Regions from separate parts of the Lysinibacillus sp. NPDC056959 genome, predicted to be linked through region 3. Evidence: riboswitches for the same ligand, from Rfam matches in the RefSeq annotation. Region 3 holds a riboswitch; each other region holds the start of a gene.
The links. A riboswitch is a leader RNA that binds a small molecule or an ion and turns the genes downstream of it on or off. The one in region 3 is predicted to bind cobalamin.
Positions count from the first base shown of each region.

Region 1: it holds a riboswitch for cobalamin, as region 3 does, so the genes downstream of both, ACFTQ7_RS09405 (hypothetical protein) here and nikA (nickel ABC transporter substrate-binding protein) in region 3, are expected to answer to the same signal.
Region 2: it holds a riboswitch for cobalamin, as region 3 does, so the genes downstream of both, ACFTQ7_RS02905 ((2Fe-2S) ferredoxin domain-containing protein) here and nikA (nickel ABC transporter substrate-binding protein) in region 3, are expected to answer to the same signal.
Region 4: it holds a riboswitch for cobalamin, as region 3 does, so the genes downstream of both, ACFTQ7_RS11185 (hypothetical protein) here and nikA (nickel ABC transporter substrate-binding protein) in region 3, are expected to answer to the same signal.

Region 1 is NZ_JBHURE010000006.1:36,960-42,225, forward strand. It holds gene ACFTQ7_RS09390 (hypothetical protein) at 501-740, shown strand; gene ACFTQ7_RS09395 (hypothetical protein) at 888-1,304, opposite strand; gene ACFTQ7_RS09400 (SPOR domain-containing protein) at 1,489-1,770, shown strand; cobalamin riboswitch at 2,035-2,219, shown strand; gene ACFTQ7_RS09405 (hypothetical protein) at 2,464-3,228, shown strand; gene ACFTQ7_RS09410 (GTP-binding protein) at 3,590-5,266, opposite strand, start outside.
Region 2 is NZ_JBHURE010000002.1:168,627-174,180, forward strand. It holds gene cobK (precorrin-6A reductase) at 1-84, opposite strand, end outside; gene ACFTQ7_RS02895 (sirohydrochlorin chelatase) at 81-995, opposite strand; gene cobJ (precorrin-3B C(17)-methyltransferase) at 1,010-2,680, opposite strand; gene ACFTQ7_RS02905 ((2Fe-2S) ferredoxin domain-containing protein) at 2,685-3,056, opposite strand; cobalamin riboswitch at 3,196-3,377, opposite strand; cobalamin riboswitch at 3,604-3,788, shown strand; gene ACFTQ7_RS02910 (energy-coupling factor ABC transporter permease) at 3,934-4,680, shown strand; gene ACFTQ7_RS02915 (energy-coupling factor ABC transporter substrate-binding protein) at 4,682-4,954, shown strand; gene cbiQ (cobalt ECF transporter T component CbiQ) at 4,958-5,554, shown strand, end outside.
Region 3 is NZ_JBHURE010000012.1:55,378-60,931, reverse strand. It holds gene ACFTQ7_RS14700 (SCO family protein) at 1-284, shown strand, start outside; gene ACFTQ7_RS14695 (RNA polymerase sigma factor) at 391-909, shown strand; gene ACFTQ7_RS14690 (hypothetical protein) at 902-1,804, shown strand; gene ACFTQ7_RS14685 (DUF1572 family protein) at 1,976-2,512, shown strand; cobalamin riboswitch at 2,650-2,843, shown strand; gene nikA (nickel ABC transporter substrate-binding protein) at 3,082-4,689, shown strand; gene nikB (nickel ABC transporter permease) at 4,738-5,554, shown strand, end outside.
Region 4 is NZ_JBHURE010000007.1:146,224-151,777, reverse strand. It holds gene ACFTQ7_RS11195 (tyrosine-protein phosphatase) at 1-410, opposite strand, end outside; gene ACFTQ7_RS11190 (ABC transporter substrate-binding protein) at 968-1,930, opposite strand; gene ACFTQ7_RS11185 (hypothetical protein) at 1,935-2,474, opposite strand; cobalamin riboswitch at 2,672-2,861, opposite strand; gene ACFTQ7_RS11180 (hypothetical protein) at 3,112-3,660, opposite strand; gene ACFTQ7_RS11175 (C40 family peptidase) at 4,265-5,455, opposite strand.

The sequences.
Region 1 (5,266 bases), on a different contig from region 3:
TAAAAATTGTGGTAGAAATTCCATACATTATATAAAGGTTGCGCCCTCTGGTAGTAGATGATTAAAAAATAAGTTGTCAAAACAGGTCAACTATTGGCTCCCGAGCGCTTACATAGTGGGGGTATTTTTTCAGAGTCAACTCAAATTTGTTAATCGGTCGTCCACAAACGTTATAGAAATATCAATTCAGTGCATGAGTTCTTGTGCCATGGAATCCCCTCGTGCATTGATAGGTGTTCTATTATTAGTCATAAAATTTCTCCCTTACGCAATTTTCACCTCCTAGTTTAGTTGCGTAGTCGGCTGTGAAGTCGATAAGGCACATTTTCGTGGTTGTTAGTGTGTCTTTAGGTTTCACATCTATCTTATGATTGGTTGTCATATTATAGTTTCCTCTTTTTGGGGTCGGTGCTTGTCACACTGACTCCTTTTTCTTATACATAATGATTCAAAAAATATATACATACCACTAACAAATATATGAAATGGAGTGTTTATTAATGGCTGAAATTACAAGTTATGCTTACGGAAAATTACGTGAGTATATGGGGGACAATTTCAAAGCAGTAGCAGTTTTTGACGGTACTACAGAAGTGAAACGCTATACAAACGTAGATATTACTATTGCAGATGGCAAAGTAAAATATAAAGTTTTAGCAGATAATACAGACGGTTCATTGACTGGTAAGAAGGTTAATAAGTTCCGTATTTATGGGAATGGTTTTAATTATCTTTTTTAAAAAAATATAAGTTATACTAAAAAGTTAACCTTTATATAATAAATATTATTAATAAACGTTAACATTTAAATTAGTATTGTCTATACAAAACAAAAAACACGCAAACCATGATAGGTAGCGTGTTTGATATGTATGATGTGCAATTAACTAATAAACCGATTTTTCGAATTTAACTGAATCAGCATTTTCAACTGAATCATAATCCTTTACGTATCTATACGTATCCCCACTTTTTATTCCATCTTCTGGAATGAAAACTAATTCTTCCCATAATACTTCTTCATTTTTATCGAGAATTGTGACTTCTATATATCCATGAATAGTTCTGTCATTAAAATTTGTAATTTCAACAGCAAATGTATCAAAAGAAGTATCCCTTTTAAATTCAACCTTCACTTTATTCAGAAATCTTTCCCTTTCTTGCTCTAATTTTTTTTCATTTTCATCTGCAATGCCCTTATCAAATTGATATTCTTGATATTTATCATATAAATACAGTGCCGTAAATACCGAAAATACTATGGTTAGGGATAAAATAACATATTTCTTAAGATTATCTTTCACACAAAACAACTCCTAATTAATAGAAAGCAATGTTTATATAATAACTCATATCTCGAACAATGAACATAAAAAATCTAAATAGACTTCACTCACTATAATTTGCTTAGAACTAATATTTCTAGCATTATTAATTATGTATTTTCACAAATATACTCCAAACCCTTGATACGACTGAATTTATTATATAGATTGCTTTCCAACTCTTTTTACTGATGTTCCGAAAGGTGCTAAGTTCTTCCGTATTCATACAGCGCCATTCAAGACAAGAGCAGAAGCAAACACACGCTTACAATTATTATTGTCACAGAAATACCTCGGATATGGTGAGGTGTTCGGTAATGAGAAGGATGGTTACCGTATTCAGTCGGGACATTACACTTCACAAGTTCAATGTGAATTTGCATGTAAACTACTTATTGAGGAAGGGCGTTCCGCATTTTGTTCTATCATTGGTAGAATGCAATAGCCGTACCCAAAACAGGTACGCAGATTCACACCCGCGTTAATTTTTGCCTTACAGTTTGTCCAAATGATAACCTTGCAAATTGACCTCACCGACCAATTATGGAGGTCAGGTTTGGGAAAATTAGAATAATTAATAGGGTTATCTCATTAATTTGGGATAGCCCTTTTTTGTCTTTTGACAAATACTAGAATACATATTACAATTTAAACCAGAAATACAAAAGGAATATCTACTCTACATGTATTAGTGTGTTAAATTACAATTTAATATTAATAAATAATAGGTGCGTTTATCTCTTGATAACGCTTAAAAGGGAAGTCGGTGCAAATCCGACACTGTCCCGCAACTGTAAATGTGAGCGACTTTTCATATACCACTGTTTAACGACGGGAAGGTGAAAAGTAGTGATGACCATGAGTCAGGATACCTGCCTATTATGAGTACACACCATAACCCTACGAGGAATAGGAGGTGGCATATTGACAAAACAGAATGCTCTGTTCGTCACCGTACGTCAAACGCCCAAAAAGAAGGTAATCGCTTTCAAGGCAATTCTTTTATGCTTGGGTATCATTTGACATTATGTGATGAATGAAAAAGATAGAATGAAGGATTTCCTCTAGTTGTAGGAAATCCTTTTTTTATGTAAAAGAAGACTTCCGTTTTGAAAAATATGTACGAAAAGAGGATGCAATGATGACGAATATTCATGTAAGTACAGCACAGGATTCGCAATATGTAGAAATGAAAATTTGTAAGCAGCCACGCACTGAAATTGCCAAGAAAGCTACAACAAGAATGGTTGTAGAATCCCTTGTCGATCAATTAATAGCTAGCAATCTTATTAGTAATGAACGATTGTTTGATCAAATTTTATATAACAAAGATATTATTTGGATTCAAAATGAAAGTTTTCATGGCCACCTTTTTGCAAAAGCAATTATTACAGATCAACTTAAAACAAAAACAAATGATTTTATGATGTATATGCCGACAAATCCAATTGTGTACGATGTTAATGGTGAACATTTTCATTTAATTACACGTATCGATTCGACGCGTGCAAAACCAAATCTAGAGCGACTTTCCCAAGCCCCTAAGCCAATACTAAGTGCCGCTCGGGTCAATGATTTATTGTGCTCGATAGTGATGCGCTTTTATGAAGTATATGTAGAGGATTTATCACGAGTAGTTTATAAAAATAAACAACTAATCAATTTTATAGAGCGAGAGTATCATCAATTTCTAAAAGCTGTGAAGGAACTAAATGATAATCATTTAAACTGGCACCCACGTGGAAAAGGTCATGAACTATTGCTTGAACTGATTGATAATTTACAACTTTTGAAAAGTCGACCTGGCAAAGTTTTAATGGATTTCTCACAATCCTATAGCTACGTTGTGGTGGAATCTTCATATCTTATTAATAAACAGGGACAGAAAACGATACAAGCTTAGTAAATTAAAAATGTGCGGGATGAATTTCAATACCCCGAGGTGAAGGTATATGCCTGGCAAGGTAGTAGAATGGAGTTGTCAGTATAGGGTAGATACCCGGGCGAAGCAAGAATACCCGCGGAAGGAAGGTAAATACCCGCGAAAGAAAGGCAAATACCCGCAGAAGGAAGGGGAATACCCGCGGAAGAAAGGCAAATACCCGCAGAAGGAAGGGGAATACCCGCGGAAGAAAGGCAAATACCCGCGGAAGGAAGGTAAATACCCGCGCGAAGCAAGATTACTCACAAAAGTATAGTAACTCTTCATGAAACATAAGAAAACAGGACATTGATCTAACAAATCATGTCCTGTTTTTATGAATTTAGTCAATACAATGCATTGCTGCTTGTGCTTCGTGCCATGGAACGGAGTAGCCCTTGCCTTTTGCGCAAAAAATACTAGAGGATGTATAGTCGGGATCGGCGTTCTTATCGTAGCTTATTTGCGCAATAATTTCTTCTGTATTGTGACATGTATCGTAGCCATCAAATTGTAGGGAAAGTACGCCTTTCCCATTGGTGTAGGCGGCAAAGGTTGTACTGTAGCTCATAAATGTTGAGACAGGGGCCCGGCCGGTTACAATCGCGTCATGTTCAGTTATGATTGGTGCGTCAAATGTACCAGCAGCTTGCTGAATGTCCGTCATCATGCGGCCGATGAAATCACTAGGAGCTTTAAGTTTAAAGCGGTAGTACGGCTCTAGTAATATATTTTCTGCTTGTTCGAGCCCTTGCCGTAATGCACGGAATGTTGCTTCACGGAAATCGCCACCTTCAGTATGTTTATTATGTGCGCGTCCTGTTAAGAGCGTGAAGCGAATATCTGTAACGGGAAAACTGGTTAACAGCCCATGATGATCGCGCTCGAATAAATGTTTTTCAATGAGTCGTTGATGTCCAACTGATAAATCATCGGCGTGGCATGCATTGACAAATGTATTGCCGGTGCCGCGTGTATTTGGCTCCATCAATAAATGGACTTCTGCGTAATGCTTTAATGGCTCGAAATGACCGTAACCTGTTACCGTTGTGGTAATCGTTTCCATATACAAAATCTGTGGTTCGCTAAATGAAATGTCTAGCGAGAACCGTTCATGAAGCACTTCGATAAGAACCTCGAGTTGGATGACACCCATAATATGAACATGAATTTCTTGGAATTTTTCATGCCATAGCACACGTAATGAAGGTTCTTCTGCTTCAAGAATACGGAAAGTTTTTAACACGTCCTTTATATGCTGAGTGCCTTCATAATGTACTTTTGCCTGTAAAGTCGGTACTAACTCAAAGGGCTGAGAATTATTCGAAGAACCAATAATATCGCCGATGTTTGCTTGACTAATCCCTTTTACTGCGAAAATCTCCCCAGCCTCTATCTTTTGAGTAGTTTCATACCGGTTGCCATTGTATAGTCGAATCTCCGTCACTTTTTCAGTCACGTCTCCAAATGAAAGTTCATCACGGACATGTAACGTTCCTTGCAAAGATTTGATAAAAGTTAAGCGTTGATGTCCATCATGACGAATTTTAAACACCTCACCTTGAAACGGAGCGTTGTTATTAAATTGTGTCTCTGTAAGGAGGGGGAGCTGTGTTAGGAATTCCTTTATTCCACTATCTTTTAAGGCAGACCCAGTAAAACATAGAAAGGCCTTTTCCTGTTTAATCATCCGAGATAAATGAGTAAGGCAGCTAGAGCTATCCAATGTTTCATTGAGAAAAGCATCGAGAAGTTGTTCATCACGTTCAGCAAGCCGCTCCATTATGTCGTTTGAAACATAGTCGGAACGGAGCGGTTCGTCTACGAATAAAACATCTGCAGAGCAATCCTTTTGAAGCGCAGCCATTACAGCTTCAACATCTGCTCCTTCACGATCAATTTTGTTAATAAAAAAGAAGGTTGGAACATGATATTGGCGTAAAAGTTGCCACACTGTTTCAGTATGACCTTGTATTCCTTCGACAGCACTAACAATAATAATGGCATAATCCATAACCCG
Region 2 (5,554 bases), on a different contig from region 3:
CGTAGCTGTCACAGCATGACCTGCTGACTGTAGTTCAAGTGCTAGATTCCTAGCATCGCTCGTCCCCGCTAACATGAAAATCATTTCACCGGCTCCTCTTCATGGTGATGATGATGGTCGTGATCATGGTCGTGGTGATGGTGGTCATGGTCGTGATCATGATCGTGGTGGTGATGATGATGCGCATGTCCATGAACCGCCGCATAAGCACGATAATTTTCTAAATCTTGCATACCTGTTGATGTACCATTCACAGCTTGTTCAATTCGCTCTAATAACACATTTTGTAAACGATCATGATAGCCAAAATAATTGGCAATTTGAATATCACAGTCAGCATATTTTTCGTTAAATTGCTTACACATACCATTCATTCGTTCCATTAAGATACCAGTGAATAAAAAGTACGGTAGCATAATGATTTTTTTAGCACCAAGCTTCACACAGCGCTCAATTCCTTCTTCAACACGAGGATCTGTAACCCCCATAAATGCGCTTTCTACATATTGAACCGGGAGTTTCTCCCATAACAGGCGTGTAATTTTATAAAAATCACCATTTGCATATGGGTCACTGCCGCCTCGTGCAATTAATAAAACCGCAGTATCCTTATGTTCTTCTTCAGCATTAAAGCCGATTTCTGCTAAACGATCTTCTAAAATCGCAAATATTTCTTCATGGATACCGATTGTTTGACCATATGTGAACGTAATATTTGGATAATGCTCACGCGCATGTTCGATTTCTGCTGGAATATGCATTTTTGAATGTCCAGCATGAAGAAGAATAATCGGAATAACATGCACCTCTGTAGCGCCCTTCTTCACACAATTCGTAATACCTTCTTCGATGTTCGGCGAGGCAAACTCTAAAAAACATGTTTCTACTAAAAAACGCTCATCAATACGAGGTTTCATTTGCTCGATAAACGTGCGTACCTCTTCATTTCCTGCTTCTAAACGGCTCCCGTGGCCGACAAATAAAATTGCTTTCATCTCATTACCCCTCACTAGTCGCCGCATGGAGCTGGCTCAACTTTTATTTTTGAAGACATATCCTGATACGTAAAATGTAGGATCTTTTTCACACGCTTGAAGTATTTAAACAAACGTTCATTTGGATGTGCATTTGCTTTATATTCTTCGATAATGTCGGTAATAAGCGGTATTAGCTGTTCAGGTTCTAATCCCTCAACAACAGGCTGAGCCGCATGTGCTGTCCGACCAACTGGCTTGGCACCAATAAAAACATCGAATTTACTTTTACGATAAACAATGCCAATATCATCAAATACGGCTCGATAACACGCCATACCACAGCCATTAAAACCAATATTCAATGTTTTCGGTAACGACATGCCACCAAGCTTTTCTTGAATCTCTTCCGCATATGGGATCGAATCGGTTTTTTCTCCGTAACAAAAATCACAAGCCTTTAACGAAAGTACGTCACCAATTGGTGTTAGTAAAAAGCCCACTTCACGAAGCTTTGCTGTAATCTCTCCTGGCTCAGACGTAGGAATTTTTAAATGAATTTGGTGGTCTGGTGTATACTCCATCGTTCCTTCCTCACCAACTACCTCAGCTAAGGTCATCATTTGTTGAGGAGTAAAAAACTTATTGGCTACCCCAGGACTAACAGCTAATTCAAAAACCGATTCGATTTTTTGTTGAACGAGCTTAGATGTTACTTTCACAGCGTTAGTTCCCTTCACCTTTGCCAGAGCTGCTGTTGCCATTTCAAGGGATGACTTTTTAGGCTTTGGTTGTGGTGTTATAGCTAAACTGGGCTTTATACGATTGGCATTCGGATCTGTTGCAAAATCATTTCGCGCTGCCCCAGTTTCTTGATTCATTGCCCATGGTTCATTTTCTTCCTTTAGTCGTTGATGTGGTCGTAACGGCTGTTTTTCTTCTCCAAGTGTATATTTACGCTGATAACCACGTGGTGTAATCATTTTATTGTCATAGAAAAATGTTGTTGAATTCCCGATAATAACGGTTGTTAACATGCCGATATCATGTTCAAGCATTTCTGCTAAAGTCGTCATCGTAATTTCCTGACGGTCACGATACGCGCTTTTCACAAGTCCAACCGGTGTATCTGGCGAACGATATTCTAATAAAATTCGTTGAGCCTCTACAATTTGTCTCGTACGACGTCCACTTTTTGGGTTATAAAGCGCAATAACAAAATCCGCCATCGCCGCTGCTTCTACTCGCTTAGCAATTAAATTCCAAGGTGTTAAGTGGTCACTCAAACTAATTGTACAAGCGTCGTGCATAATAGGAGCACCTAGTAAACTTGCACACGAATTAATAGCAGAAATACCTGGAACAATTTCTACTTCGATACCAGTAGCTTCAGTCCATCCTAGCTCGATTAATACTTCATACACTAATCCAGCCATCCCATAAACACCGGCATCACCGCTGGAAATAACCGATACGATACTTCCAGCCTCTGCTTGACGTACCGCTTCCTGTGCACGTGAAACTTCTTCTGTCATACCAGTACTAATAATCGACTTTGCACTAACTAAATCTTGAATAAGCTCAACATAGGTTTTATAACCAATAATCATATGACTTTGTTGTAGTGCCTCTACAGCACGAGTCGTAATATGTTTAAAGTCTCCAGGGCCAAAGCCAACTACGAAAATCTTACCTTTTTGCGCCATTTTGTTACCCCTCTTTCACCTTTTCAATACCTTTAATGGCTGTTGTTTGTGCTGTACGCTGTAAAGATCCTTCACGTAAAGTAAAGACATGCTCATTATGTAAAGATTCATGATTTAAATCTTGTACGAGTGCCTTCGCATGCTCTGTTGTCGGCACGCGGTACCAATTCCCTTGAGGATAAGCAATGACAACACAAGCATCTTTACACCTACCATTACAGCGAGTCCTTGTCGTATGTATTTCCTTATCAAGTTCCAGTACCTGTATTTCATCACGAATTGCCTGAGTAATGTCCTCAGCATCTTTTTTCATACAGCTACTACCATTGCATATAAAAAGATGTGTTTTCATCCCCTCTAAATTCCAAGTTGTCATAGTTTTTCTCCCCTCATTTGCTTTTAGGAAAAAGAAAAACCTTTACTCTAGACGAAGAGTAAAGGTTTAGTAGAAGCCAAATAAAAACGAATATATACAGGTACTCGTTCTCGCTTCAACTTCTCCCTCCGAAAAGTTTGCATGTATCATCACATAAGCAGGTTTCCTGACTTAAGCTTCCTTTTACTTTCGCGCCTTCCTAGTTCTCACTAGTGGCATCCGCGATTTCATCAGCTATTACAGTAGCGGGGGCTGTATCGGATTCTCACCGATTTCCCTATTATCTTGAAAATATTCAAGCACTTATGAATGTTTTATATGAAATTATTATTTTTTTAAAATTAAAAACTGTTTCTATCATAGCCTATTTTTTTAAAATTTCAATATTTCTTTCTAAATTTGTGACATTTTCAGTAATTTTTTAATGAAAAACATGACATTTCTTTTCTATTTATCTAAATTTTCGACATAGACACTCAATTAAAAATTTTTTCTTAAAAAGTATAGCATATATATGGAAAATCATGTTACACTTTGTCGTGAAATCACAACTTCATCTTTTTTCGGTGCGAATTGTTCATCATTTCGCTTAAAAGGGAAGCCGGTTTAAGTCCGGCGCGGTCCCGCCACTGTACTAGGGAGTTTTATAGATAATGTCACTGTCCAAAGGATGGGAAGGCCTATAAAACGTTGATCTAAAGCCAGGAGACCTGCCGAAAAATATGTGATCGTTTGAACCTACGAGGATAGGTATGCGGCTGAGCAAATTAGAATTTTATTTGCATTTTTAGCTATGCACTTTTCCACAATTGGAGAAGTGCTTTTTTGATTTCATCGCATACTAATTCTAACTATTTTAATGTGAGGAGGAGAGGTTTTGAAATTCTCAGGTTGGAAGCTTAGTTATTTCTTATTGGCATTTTTATTCGTGCCAGATCGTGCATTTGCGATGCACATTATGGAGGGCTTTTTGCCAATTGAATGGGCGATTTTTTGGTGGGTCTTATCCATTCCATTTATTATTTTAGGATTACGTTCTATTCGTAAAACTATTGATGAAAATCCTGAAACAAAAATGATTTTAGGATTATCTGGTGCCTTTGCCTTTGTACTATCAGCTTTAAAAATCCCATCTGTAACAGGTAGTTGTTCACATCCGACAGGGGTTGGTCTTGGAACAGTTCTTTTTGGACCATTAGCAATAAGCGTTATCGGGACAATTGTATTATTATTCCAATCTTTGCTTTTAGCACATGGTGGGCTGACGACTTTAGGTGCTAATGCCTTTTCTATGGCAATTGCTGGTCCTATTATTGCTTATTATGTTTTTAAGGGCTCTCAAAAAATGGGATTATCATTTTCAGTAGCTGTCTTTTTAGCAGCAATGCTTGGTGACTTAGGTACATATATTGTCACTTCTGTACAATTAGCTCTCGCCTTCCCTTCTGAAGTCGGAGGCTTTATGGCTTCATTTACAAAGTTTGCTAGTATTTTTGCGTTCACGCAAATTCCTCTTGCTGTTAGCGAAGGCATTTTAACAGTGATCGTTATGAACTTCTTAAAAAAATACAATGTGAGCGAATTAAAAGCTTTACGCGTTTTCTCGGCAAAGGAGGCTCACTAACATGAAAAAAAATTTACTGCTCTTAGCAATTGTTGTGTTGTTAGCAATCATCCCCCTCTTCATTCAAAAAGGCGCAGATTTTGAAGGTGCTGATGGCGAAGCGGAGGCAGCAATTGGTGAAATAGATGCTAACTACGAGCCTTGGTTTGAAAGCTTATGGGAGCCACCAAGTGGTGAAATAGAAAGCTTATTATTCGCACTCCAAGCTGCTATTGGAGCCGGATTTATTGGCTATTTCATCGGCTTAATGCGCGGTAAACATAAAGAGGGGTAAGCGATGTTACTCATTGATAAGTATGCTTATATGAATAAACTAGCGTCTGTTCATCCGCTAGAAAAAATGACGTTTTCCCTTGGACTGCTTTTATTGTCGCTTATCATGAGAGATGAACGAACCTCACTCATTACATTTATTGTGATGAGTGCTTTTATCATTTTAGGTGCAAAAATCCCAGCTAAATATTACGCAAAATTACTATTGCTACCCGGATTTTTTTTACTTTCGAGTCTAGCATCCATTTTAATTTCTATAGCGCCAACAACAAGCACGGTACCTCCAACTATTTGGTCAATTTCTATTCATCATTGGACACTATTTGTTGGCATTGCGAGCTTAGTGAAAGCGCAACAGCTTTTTTTCATCGTACTTGGCAGTATAAGCTGTTTGTATTTTTTAATTCTTACGACATCAGTCCAATCTATTTGTTATGTCCTGCGACAATGGCGACTGCCCACTCTATTCGTAGAGCTAGTAGCACTAACGTATCGTTTTATTTTTATCTTTTTAGATAGTATGCAAAAAATTCATCTTGCTCAGCAGGCTCGTCTCGGGTACAGCTCCCCTATTCAGTGGCTTCGCTCGGTCTCCATGCTG
Region 3 (5,554 bases):
TAGCTGATTATTTGAAAAAATATAATGTTCCAGATCAATCAAAATGGAATCTACTTACTGGTTATTCACAAAAGTATATCGAGCAGTTCGCTGTAAAATCAACAAAAATAATCGTCAAAAATGATCCTAACAGCGACCAAGTCGTCCATGGGAATCAATTTTTCTTAGTTGATAAAGATGGCGTAATCGTAAAAATGTATTCGGGGTTTGCAGAGAATCCAGAGGATGTCCCTATTGACACGATTGCATCAGATATAGAAACATATATTGATGAAAATTTATAATAGCTCGAAGGAAACCGTCTCAATTAATGAAGAGACGGTTTTTTTGGTTTATATTTAATCTTTTATACCTGTAGCCTCGTTTATAGTGTAGAAGGAGGGAAAGCTTTTGTCTGATACAGAATATTTAGAGCAACTAATGGAACTACATACAGAGCATTTATTTCGTATCGCATACTACTATACGAAAGATCTACAAATAGCTGAGGATATCGTTCAAGATGTGTTTATTAAATTTTATCATCATCAAAAGTATTATGAAGAAAGAGGAGAGATGAGGGCGTACTTAGCACGCATGACCATTAATAAATGTAAGGATTATTTAAAGAGCTGGGCATTTCGGAAAATTTCAGTGCAACATAAGCTTTTCTCTAAGCAAAAATCCGTTCTACAAGATACGCTTATTCAACAGGATGAACAAACGATTTTAGATGAAGCAATTTTGAAATTACCGTTAAAGCTACGAGAACCTATTGTGTATTTTTATTTAGAGGATATGACGATAAAAGAAATTGCTAAGCTACTCGAAATCCCTGAAGGTACAGTTAAATCACGTTTGAAAAAAGGGAAGGAATTATTAAAAATTGATCTTCATGATATTGAATGGGAGGTACTTTTCCATGGATAAGCATACAATGCATGTGTTGAAGGATGTCTCAGCACATAAAGAAGCAATCATTCAAAAGGTTCAACAACAAATTCAGGAAGATCCGTATCCATCAAAGCAACTTTGGCCGTATCGTGCACTGGCCATCATGATGACATGCTCTATCTTACTATTTATTGCATGGCAAGCTTCGAAACCGATTGACCATTTAACGACAGAAATACTTCATGAAGAAGAAAAACAATCATTCACCGATTTATTTCAAACAGAAGTTGAAGGAACAGAGACAACGTTCAGTCAGTATTTTCCAATAGCAGATCAATTACATCACCGTGAAAATATCAAATTTTATGCGCCGCTTCAGGGCTTCGAGGCTATGCAAACAGTAGCGGCTACTATGGGGGATGCTGTCCATCTAATAGACCCAGAAACTCTTCCATTTAAATCAAATATACAAGAGGTCTATGCGGTAACATCAGATATGCAAGATGGTAGTCTGCAAAAGCAATTTCAATTTAGTTTTAAACAAAAGTCTCTCACTGGAGTGGATCGTCAATATATTAATTTTACGGTAATAAATGTGGATCATAATCCTTTAGTATACTATAAAGTTACGGATAGTCAGGATTTTTCAGGGGAAATCACGAATATAGGTTTGAATTTCATGAATCCTTTATATTTTCGAGCGATGACACCAGATCAAGGTTTCGCGTATGTATACTATAATTTTGATGCGGCAGGCAAGCGCATTTATCAAATGAGTACAAGAGCCAATGAGTTTTTTACGTATTATAATGGCTATGTATATCAAATAGGCTATCAATTAAATGGTGATCAACAGGAAGCACAAGAAAAAATGGTTGCTCTTGCAAGGGAATTTATCCCGCACATACATTCAGCGAATGCAAAGAAGTAAGGTGGAAGAAAAACTGCCTGGGAAAGCTCGATTGGTGAAGGCTAGCAATCAGTAGTGATGAAGAACCCCTAGTGAGTATCGGTTTATTTTAGGCAACAACTAGTTACCAAAATAGCACATTGTATTCTGTTTATATTAAAATAGTTGAAAAGGGACGGGGGGGGTTCAACAATGACGGTAGCGCGAATGTATTTAAATGTTGTCAAAACAAGATTTAGAAGTGTCAAAGAGCTAGGCGATAAAACACTCAACCAACTAGAAGAGACCCAATTGCACTGGGCGTATAATGAAGATTCAAACAGTATCGCAGTGATTGTAAAACATATTAGTGGAAATATGATATCGAGATGGACGGACTTCTTAACGACAGATGGTGAGAAAGCAACGAGAAATCGTGATGATGAATTTACGGATAGCCTTCAGACAAAAGAAGAGGTTATGACAGTATGGGAAAAGGGCTGGCAAGTATTTTTAGATGCGTTACATGGTTTAACGGAAGCTGATTTACAAGGGGGTGTAACGATAAGAGGAGAACGGCATTCCGTGATAGATGCGATTGAAAGACAAATGTCTCATTATTCACAACATGTCGGTCAAATCGTTTACATCGCTAAGCAAATAAAGGGCTCTGAGTGGCAAACAGTTAGTATTCCCAAGGGACAATCTAGAGCTTTTACAGAATCATTGTTAAAAAAACATCAACGATAGAAATGTAGCCATCTCACTATGATGGCTTTTTTGGCGGAATAAATATAAATAACTATGTTTAAAAATCTTAAAACTTTATTATATTCAGAAAATAAAATTGACGTGTGTCTTTGCAGCGTGTTATGTTTAATACTAATTTAATATGTATCATTACAAGTTTGAGTGAAAAAACTTTTTCACATAATTTAAAGGAAAATGGGTGTAAATCCCATGCTGTCCCGCAACTGTAAATGAGGAGTTTTGTTTCAAATACCACTGAGTAAGTACTTGGGAAGGTGAAGCAAAATGAAGATTCATAAGCCAGAATGCCTGCTTGTAGTAAGATTCATTGTAGATCTACGAAAGATAGGGAGATGGATGGAAGGCTTTTAATAATGAGTTTTTCTATCCTTATTCAAGTGGAATAAGGATTTTTTTTATGCAATTTTCTAATCTTAGAAATTTATATCAAAGTAAGGTGCAAATAAAGCGAGAGCATAGTAATGACGATAACTTTGAGTTTCAAGTTTGAAGTATAGTGGAGAGACATATATATTTCTAACACCCAAGAATAGACAGGAGCAATCATAATGATATTTTTTAAAAAATTATTACCTTTCATTCTAATACTGATGTTAACCATTTTAACAGGCTGTTCAAGCTCGAATGAAAGTAATGGAAGTAAAACTTCTAGCGAAGGAAAAATGATAACAGTTGGCTGGCCGCTAGATATAGGGCCTTTAAATCCGCATACCTATTTACCAAACCAAATGACTGCGCAAGCAATGGTGTATGAATCATTGGTAGAATATAACGATGACGGGACAATATCGCCGAAATTAGCGGAGAGTTGGGAATTTTCTGAGGATAAAACAGCATACATATTTCATCTTAGACAAGATGTAAAATACTCTGATGGGACAGCCTTTAATGCAGATAATGTTATTCGTAATTTTAATGCAGTTTTAGCAGATCGTGATACACACTCTTGGATGGGGATGGTGAATCATATTGTAGATGTTGTGAAAGAAGATAACTATACAATTCGTCTACAATTAGATGCGCCCTATTACCCTGTATTAAATGAACTTGCTTTTGTGCGACCTTTTCGCTTTTTAGGGGATAACGGATTCCCAGAGGGAGATACAACTAATAAAGGTATTAAAGCTTCGGTTGGAACAGGTCCATGGGTATTAACCGAATACAAAAAAGATCAATATGCACTTTTTAGCCGAAATGAGCATTATTGGGGTGAAAAGCCACTAGTTGACAAAGTAAAAGTGAAAATTATACCTGATTCAGAATCTATTTCACTAGCTTTCGAAAACGAGGAATTAGACTTAATTTATGGTCGAGGCATTATTAGCTTAGATAACTACACTTTCTTAAAAGACAGCGATCAATATAAAACGGCTGTATCTGAACCTTTATCTACACGTGCATTACTTTTTAATACTCAATCTGGTCCTTTAGCAGAATTAAAAGTACGTCAGGCTATTCAATTCGCTGTTAATAAAGAACAAATGGTTGAAAGTATAACACATGGTACAGAAAAAGTTGCCAATACACTGTTTTGGGATGCAATTCCATATGCCAATATTGATTTAAAACCAATACACTTTAATCCAGAAAAAGCCGAGCAGTTATTAGATGAAGCAGGTTGGACATTAAAAAATGGTGATAAAATCCGTTCTAAAAATGGGCAACCTCTTCAATTAGATTTAATTTATATTGCAACAGATGCTATCCAAAAACCAATGGCAGAATTAATGCAAGGGGAATTAGCAAAATTAGGCGTCCAATTAAACCTTGAAGGCGCTGATGTAATGGTAGGGCTCCAAAAATTAATGGATAATCAAGTAGATATTAATTTCTGGCGCACAAATGGTCCACCAACAGACCCACACAGCTTCGCAAATGAATCAGCAACACCGAATGCAAATGGCGTTTATGAAGCGAAATTAGGCTTAGATAACGCAGCACAAATTGATGGTAAAATACATCAACTATTAATTGGTACAAATGAAGTGGAACGTGTGCAATTGTATAAAGATATTTTAACAATGTTCCATGACCAAGCATTATTTTATCCAATTTCATATGAAACGAATAACGTTATTTACCATAAACATATGAAAGATATTAATCCTCGTGCATCTGAATACGATATTCCATATGCTCAAATGGATTTAAAGTAAGAGAAAGAGAAGAGAGTGGGTCTACTATGACTCCTCTCTTTTTGCACTATGAAGACTTGGGAAGTGATGAAAGAAATGTACGAATCAACTTGGCTTTTTTGTCTAAAACGAGTGATTACATTACCATTTGTTTTACTAGGGGTTTCAATAATGACCTTTTTATTTATTCGTTTTGTGCCAGTAGAGCCAGCGGAGGTCATACTTAGACTGTCAGGAGTCGCCCCGACAGCAGAAGCAATACAGACGCTACGATCGGAATTAGGCACTGATCAGCCTTTGTTTATTCAATATTTTATATGGCTAAAAGGTGTGCTGCACTTCGATTTTGGTACATCATTTGTGAGTAAATTACCCGTTTCTCAAGAAATATTTGAAAAACTACCGGCAACTTTTGAATTAGCCCTAGCTGCATTTGTATGTATTATTTGCTTTAGTATTCCTCTAGGTATAATAAGTGCTCTTTATAAAAATTCCATATTTGATAGGATTGTATGCATATTATCTATTATCAGTGTATCCATCCCAACTTTTTGGTTAGGCTTTTTTCTTTTATACTTATTCAGTTTGAAGCTGGGCATTTTCCCGACAAATGGTAAAGGGACTATTTTACATATATTTTTACCAGCCGTGGCTTTGGCATTACCAACTACTGGATTGTTTGTTCAAGCAATTCGTACAAGTGTCATAGAAGAATTACAAAAATATTATGTTCAGTATGCATATTTAAGAGGGTTGAAAAAATCTGTTATTCTCAGTCGACATGTCTTTAAAAATGCAGCTATTCCGTTGACGACAATGCTTGGCATGACACTTGGGAATTTATTAGGTGGGGCAGTTATTGTTGAGCAAGTATTTAGCTGGCCAG
Region 4 (5,554 bases), on a different contig from region 3:
TGTTGAATCGTTGCTATTAACTCTTTGAACGAGGCATTATTAAAAGGCATTTGTGCATAAAATTCTCGAAACATCTCCGTGCTTACAACCTTATAAAAATCTTTCCCACCAGCGTTTGTGGGCATCTCAAAAGCATGATTTCCTTTTGCTGGTATTTGAATATAATTGGCATATGGGAATATCGGATTAGGATTATTTTGAGCCTCATGGTTGTCTCGATAATCAAAAATTGTTTTCACACCTAGCGTTTCAAAGCGCTCTTTATCTGATTTCGTCATTTTACCAAGTGCTGCTGAGCGATAAATCAAACCATTCTTAACAGCACGCCCATCTCTCGACTTATAACCACCCATATCCCGAAAATTATAAACTGCCTCAAACGGAATAATATTCATATCAAACTGTTTCACTGACTGCACCCCTCCCTGTTAGAAAGCATACTTATCTCTATTTTATAGAACAATTCGATATAATACCAATTTTCACACTAGTGGATGTCATACACTTCTTAGACCAACGAGAGATTTATTGGGGGTGTTTCTCTATTGAGGCAGAGCAGTTATCCACTTCATTCTTTCTCTTTCTAACCCATGCGGAACAGTTATCCACTTTACCCGTTCTCTTTTCCACCCAAGCAGAGCAGTTATCCACTTTACCCGTTCTCTTTTCCACCCAAGCGGAGCAGTTATCCACTTTACTCGTTCTCTTTCCCACCTAAGCGGAGCAGTTATCCACTTCACCCGTTCTCTTTCCCACCCAAGCCGAGCAGTTATCCACTTTACCCGTTCTCTTTTCCACCCAAGCCGAGCAGTTATCCACTTTACCCGTTCTCTCTTCCACCCAAGCCGAGCAGTTATCCACTTGATTCTTTCTCTTTCTAACCCAAGCGGAACAGTTATCCTTTTTATCCATAAAAAAAAGCTGCCCTTGATAAAGGACAGCTCAAAACACTATTTTTCAATATCAATTATTTAAATAACTCAGGGTATACTGCTTTTGCGATTAACTCAACAGCTTCGCCAATACGCGGACCTGGACGACTTGAAATATCAGTATCTATATAATAAACCGCTTTATTTTGAATAGCAGTGATTGAATTCCATCCACCACGTGAAAGAATTTCTTCCGTTGTGTTTTTCATGTCTACTGTTGTTAAAATAACAGCTGGGTTTTTCGCAATGACATCTTCCTCAGATACCTTTGCCCAGCTTTCAAGGTCAGCAAAAACGTTGTTAACGTTTGCAGCATTTAAAATCTCTTGTTGGAATGTACCAGAACCAGCTGTATAGATGTCTGGCTTTGGACTAATTTCTAAATAGATATTTTTTGGTTCTTTCACATCTTTAACTTTCGCTTGGACATCTGCAATTTTAGCTTTAATATCTTCATTTAACTTTTCGCCTTTATCTTTGATGCCCATAACCGTTGCGACTTGTTCGATATCCCCATAAACATCATCAAATGATTTAGCTGACTGAATGGCAAACACTTTAATACCCGCATCTTCGAGACCTTTTAAGGCATTTAAATTTTCTTCATCGCCTCCAGTTGTATAGGCAATAACTACGTCTGGCTTTAACGCTAAAATACGCTCGCTATTGAATATTGTAGAAGTAGAAACACGCTCAATTTTTTGCGCTTCTTCTGGATACGTATCATACTCTGTTGCACCTACGATTTTATCGCCAACGCCTAGCGCAAATAAAATCTCTGTATTACTCGGTTGTAATGAAACAATAGTTTTAGGTACTGCATTAAACTCAACTTCTACACCACGGTCATCCTTAACTTTATAGCTAGTAGTTTTCTCAACTTGTTGATCTTCTTTAGAAACAGCATCTTTATTTGTATCCTCTTTCGTGCCACAGCCAACTAATACAAGTGCCAACATCAACACAGAAAGCCATTGTAGCTTAAACATTTTCTTCATTTCATTAACTCTCCTTTTTCTTTTTCATCGGGTATGACTTACTAATAAACGGTATTTCAGCAATACCAGCATGCTGATTCATATAGACAGCCATTACAAAAAATACATTGGTTAGCAATCCTAAATAATCAAAGAGAATAGCTGGTACTTCGCGTTCTTCAGATACTTTGTGCAAAACACGGTATGATTTTTTCGCTTCACTACGACATAAATGTAATGCAGAAGCTGCATCTGTTCCTTGAGGTAATACAAAGTTTTGTATTTCCTCTTTAACATGACTAACATAGAAATCATAGCGATCACTAAGCCGAGTCAAATCATCTTCGGTTACAGCTAATTTACCTCGAACCGAGCCATTTACATGGTAAGCCATTGGCAAAATGGCTAGTAAATCATCTGCTACTACCTCTACCGTTTCTTTTTTAACCGCCGCCAATGCTACACCAATATGTGTTGTTAGGCTATCCGTTCGAATTTCAAAATCTACTGTAGATGCCTTTTCACGCATAAATGGATAACAAGAATAACGTGCATCTTTTTTCAAATATAAATCCCCGCTTTCCTTCATGAAAAATTCTTCCCTTAATAACACCTCGGCTTACACCAGGTGAATTATAAGCGCATAAAAAAAACGTTGTTCCCACTCCTAAGGAAACAACGAAAAATAGCATAAATAGTGTCGCATAAATACGACATAGCCTATGTATTTGCCGCATATTCTCCTAGATTCCGAAGAGTTATCTATACGTTCAAACAAAGGTCGGTCTCCTGGCTTGTACAGCTCACTACGTTCATAAAAAACCTTCCCATCGGATAATTCGACAGTGGTATATCTTTACGACTTCTGTACTTACAGTTGCGGAAACAGCTCCGGTTTTTCACCGAATTCCCGATTATGCTATAGTTTAGCACCTTTATTCTGCAAGAATTATTCACTTGTTATGCAGTTTATCATAGATTGATAGGAAAAAATAGCTGTGGAATTTTAGAATAAACAACGATGGATAAAAATCATGCAGGTATTACCGTATGCACGCGGATATATTCACTGCCCCATTGGGTATTCATCCTGCTCGTGCAAATATTTATTATGCCTCATAAATTAAAGCATTTAATTTTTTCATACGTTATAAAAACTATTTCTCATAATGAAAGAATTTGCAACAAATAGTCATTAACTTTTATCGGATGGCATTTTTATATTTCTTTTTGGATTTAACATCTTTCTCTTCCTCAATTAAACGCTGTGCAATTTTTAGTAGTTTGGGGTCATTTGTTGCATCGAATAGCTTTTTAAAGGATACAATAATATCATAGCGTATTAATGTCGGGTGCTTTTCGTCTAAGCATGTTTGATATCTTTTAGCCAAATATGATACGACTAAATCTCTTTGTACCTGCCCCGCTAAGCCTATTTTCCAAATTGCCTGTAAAGTATGCCTCACAGTGACTGTTTCTTCATCATACGTTACTGCCCAAATCTTTAAGAAGTCCTCTAATACTCTTTCTTCAGGATCGCTTTTTGCTGCCAGTGCGCATAAAAATTGTGCAGCACTTGCACGTATATGTCCATTTTTGTATGTAAGAGTTTGAACTAGTTGTTCCCAAACTGAATAGGTCCAATCAACTGGTTCCTGCATAATTTTCATTAATTCTTCGTATGATTTGTATTGAATATCACGGTCACGCTCTGTTAAATTACTAAAAAGTTGCAAAATCTCTTTTTCCATGATTCATCCCTACCTTTATTGTTTCAGAACGTAAAAAATAGTGTACTTGTAAGTGTTATCTCATTTACCATCATGCTTTACTTTGCTACTACAAAATAAAAGTCTCATATAATTGTAATTTCAGAGCAAAATCCCCGATCGTATATTTCAAAATTATCAGAAATGACATTCATTATGCAAGAATCTTTTCTTTTAGCTATATGAAGATAGAGGAATACTCGTTAGGATTATCATTGGAGTTATCTCACTTATTAGCCTTCGATTGAGTCCAAGCAAAATACGTAATAACAAAAAATTGAAGCTAATTCTTTTTTCGGCTGTATTATCATTTTTATAACTGGGGCTATAGTTGTAAAAATATCTACCTATGTAAATTTATTCATTACAAAAGTTATTTTACTCATTATTGACCGAGTAGTCGAGCCTAAATTAATGAATAACATTATATGTTTGCCTAATAGGTTTAATCGTAGAATCTTAACTATAGTTTAAACAGTTGATAATTTCCAGTACCGCCAAATAATGAAAAAAAGGTTATCTTTGTAATTCTCTTACAAAGATAACCTTTTCGCTATTTAAATCGTCTATATAATAGTACGGCTTATTAAATACGACCGAAGCCTACTAAATATTGATTCCACCAATCAAGTGATTCAATGACAACACCTTTATTTTGAGCATCAATCATTGTGTTGTTCCCTAAGTAAATACCTACATGCGCTATACCTGAACCATAGCTGAAGAATACTAGGTCACCTACACGTGCTTCACTTGCTGAAATACGTTGTGTTGCTAAATATTGTTGTGATGCTGTACGTGGTAAAGATACGCCTGCTTGTTTGTAAGACCATTGTACAAGACCTGAACAGTCAAATCCTGTCGATGGGTTACTACCGCCCCAAACATAGCTACGACCTAGGAATTGTTTCGCAACTGAAATAGCATCACCTGAAGATGCAGTGCCTGCTCCTGAACCAACAACCACATTTTGTGAAGATTTTTCATTGTTAGCTTTGCCACTATTATTAGCATTGCTATTGCTATTGCTATTATCGTTAGTGTTAGTGTTAGTGTTTGTTGCTTGTACAACTGGAGTAGCTGCTTGAAGTGCACGTAAACGAGCTGCCTCTTCCTCTGCTGCTTTACGTTCTGCTTCTAAACGCTCTTCTTCTTGCTTCGTTGCAATTTGTGCTTTTAATGCAAGAGATTTTGCTTCATTTTCAGCTTTTTTCACTTCCATTTCGCTTTCCTTCTGTTGAAGCTCTTGGAATTGCTTTTGAAGCTCTTTTTGTTTTTCATCTAATGTTGTTTTTTGTTTCTCTAAGCTAGCCTTATCTGCTTCTTGTTGATCTACTAATTCTTGGTCAGCATCCATTAATGTTTTTACCGCTACGACACGGTCCATTAAATCTGCAAAACTTTTTGATTCAAGAACAGCGTTTAAATAAATACCTACAGTATTATCTTGAGCTTGATATGCAGCCATACGGTCACTTAAAATCGCTGAACGTTGCTCAATACGTTTTTTAGTGTCTACAATATTTGCATCAACTTCTTTAATGTCCGCCTGTACTTTGTTAAATACTTTTACTTTTTCATCGATCTCTTTTTGTAGGTTTTTTAGCTCTTCGTGTAGCTTTTTAACCTCTGTATCTATTTTAGCTTTCTTATCAATCATTTGTTGAGATGTTTCTTCTGCGTGCACTTGAGTTGGTTGAACTGTATTAAATAATAAGCCGCCCGCTAATGCTAATGCTAGCACCATCGACTTACGCCATTTATTGCGCTTACCCACGTTATTCTTTCCCTTCACTAGTCAATTTCGTTCGTAGAATTTTAATGTACTCATTGGAACGATTTCTTTTATTTTTTCTTATATTTTATTAGCCTTTTA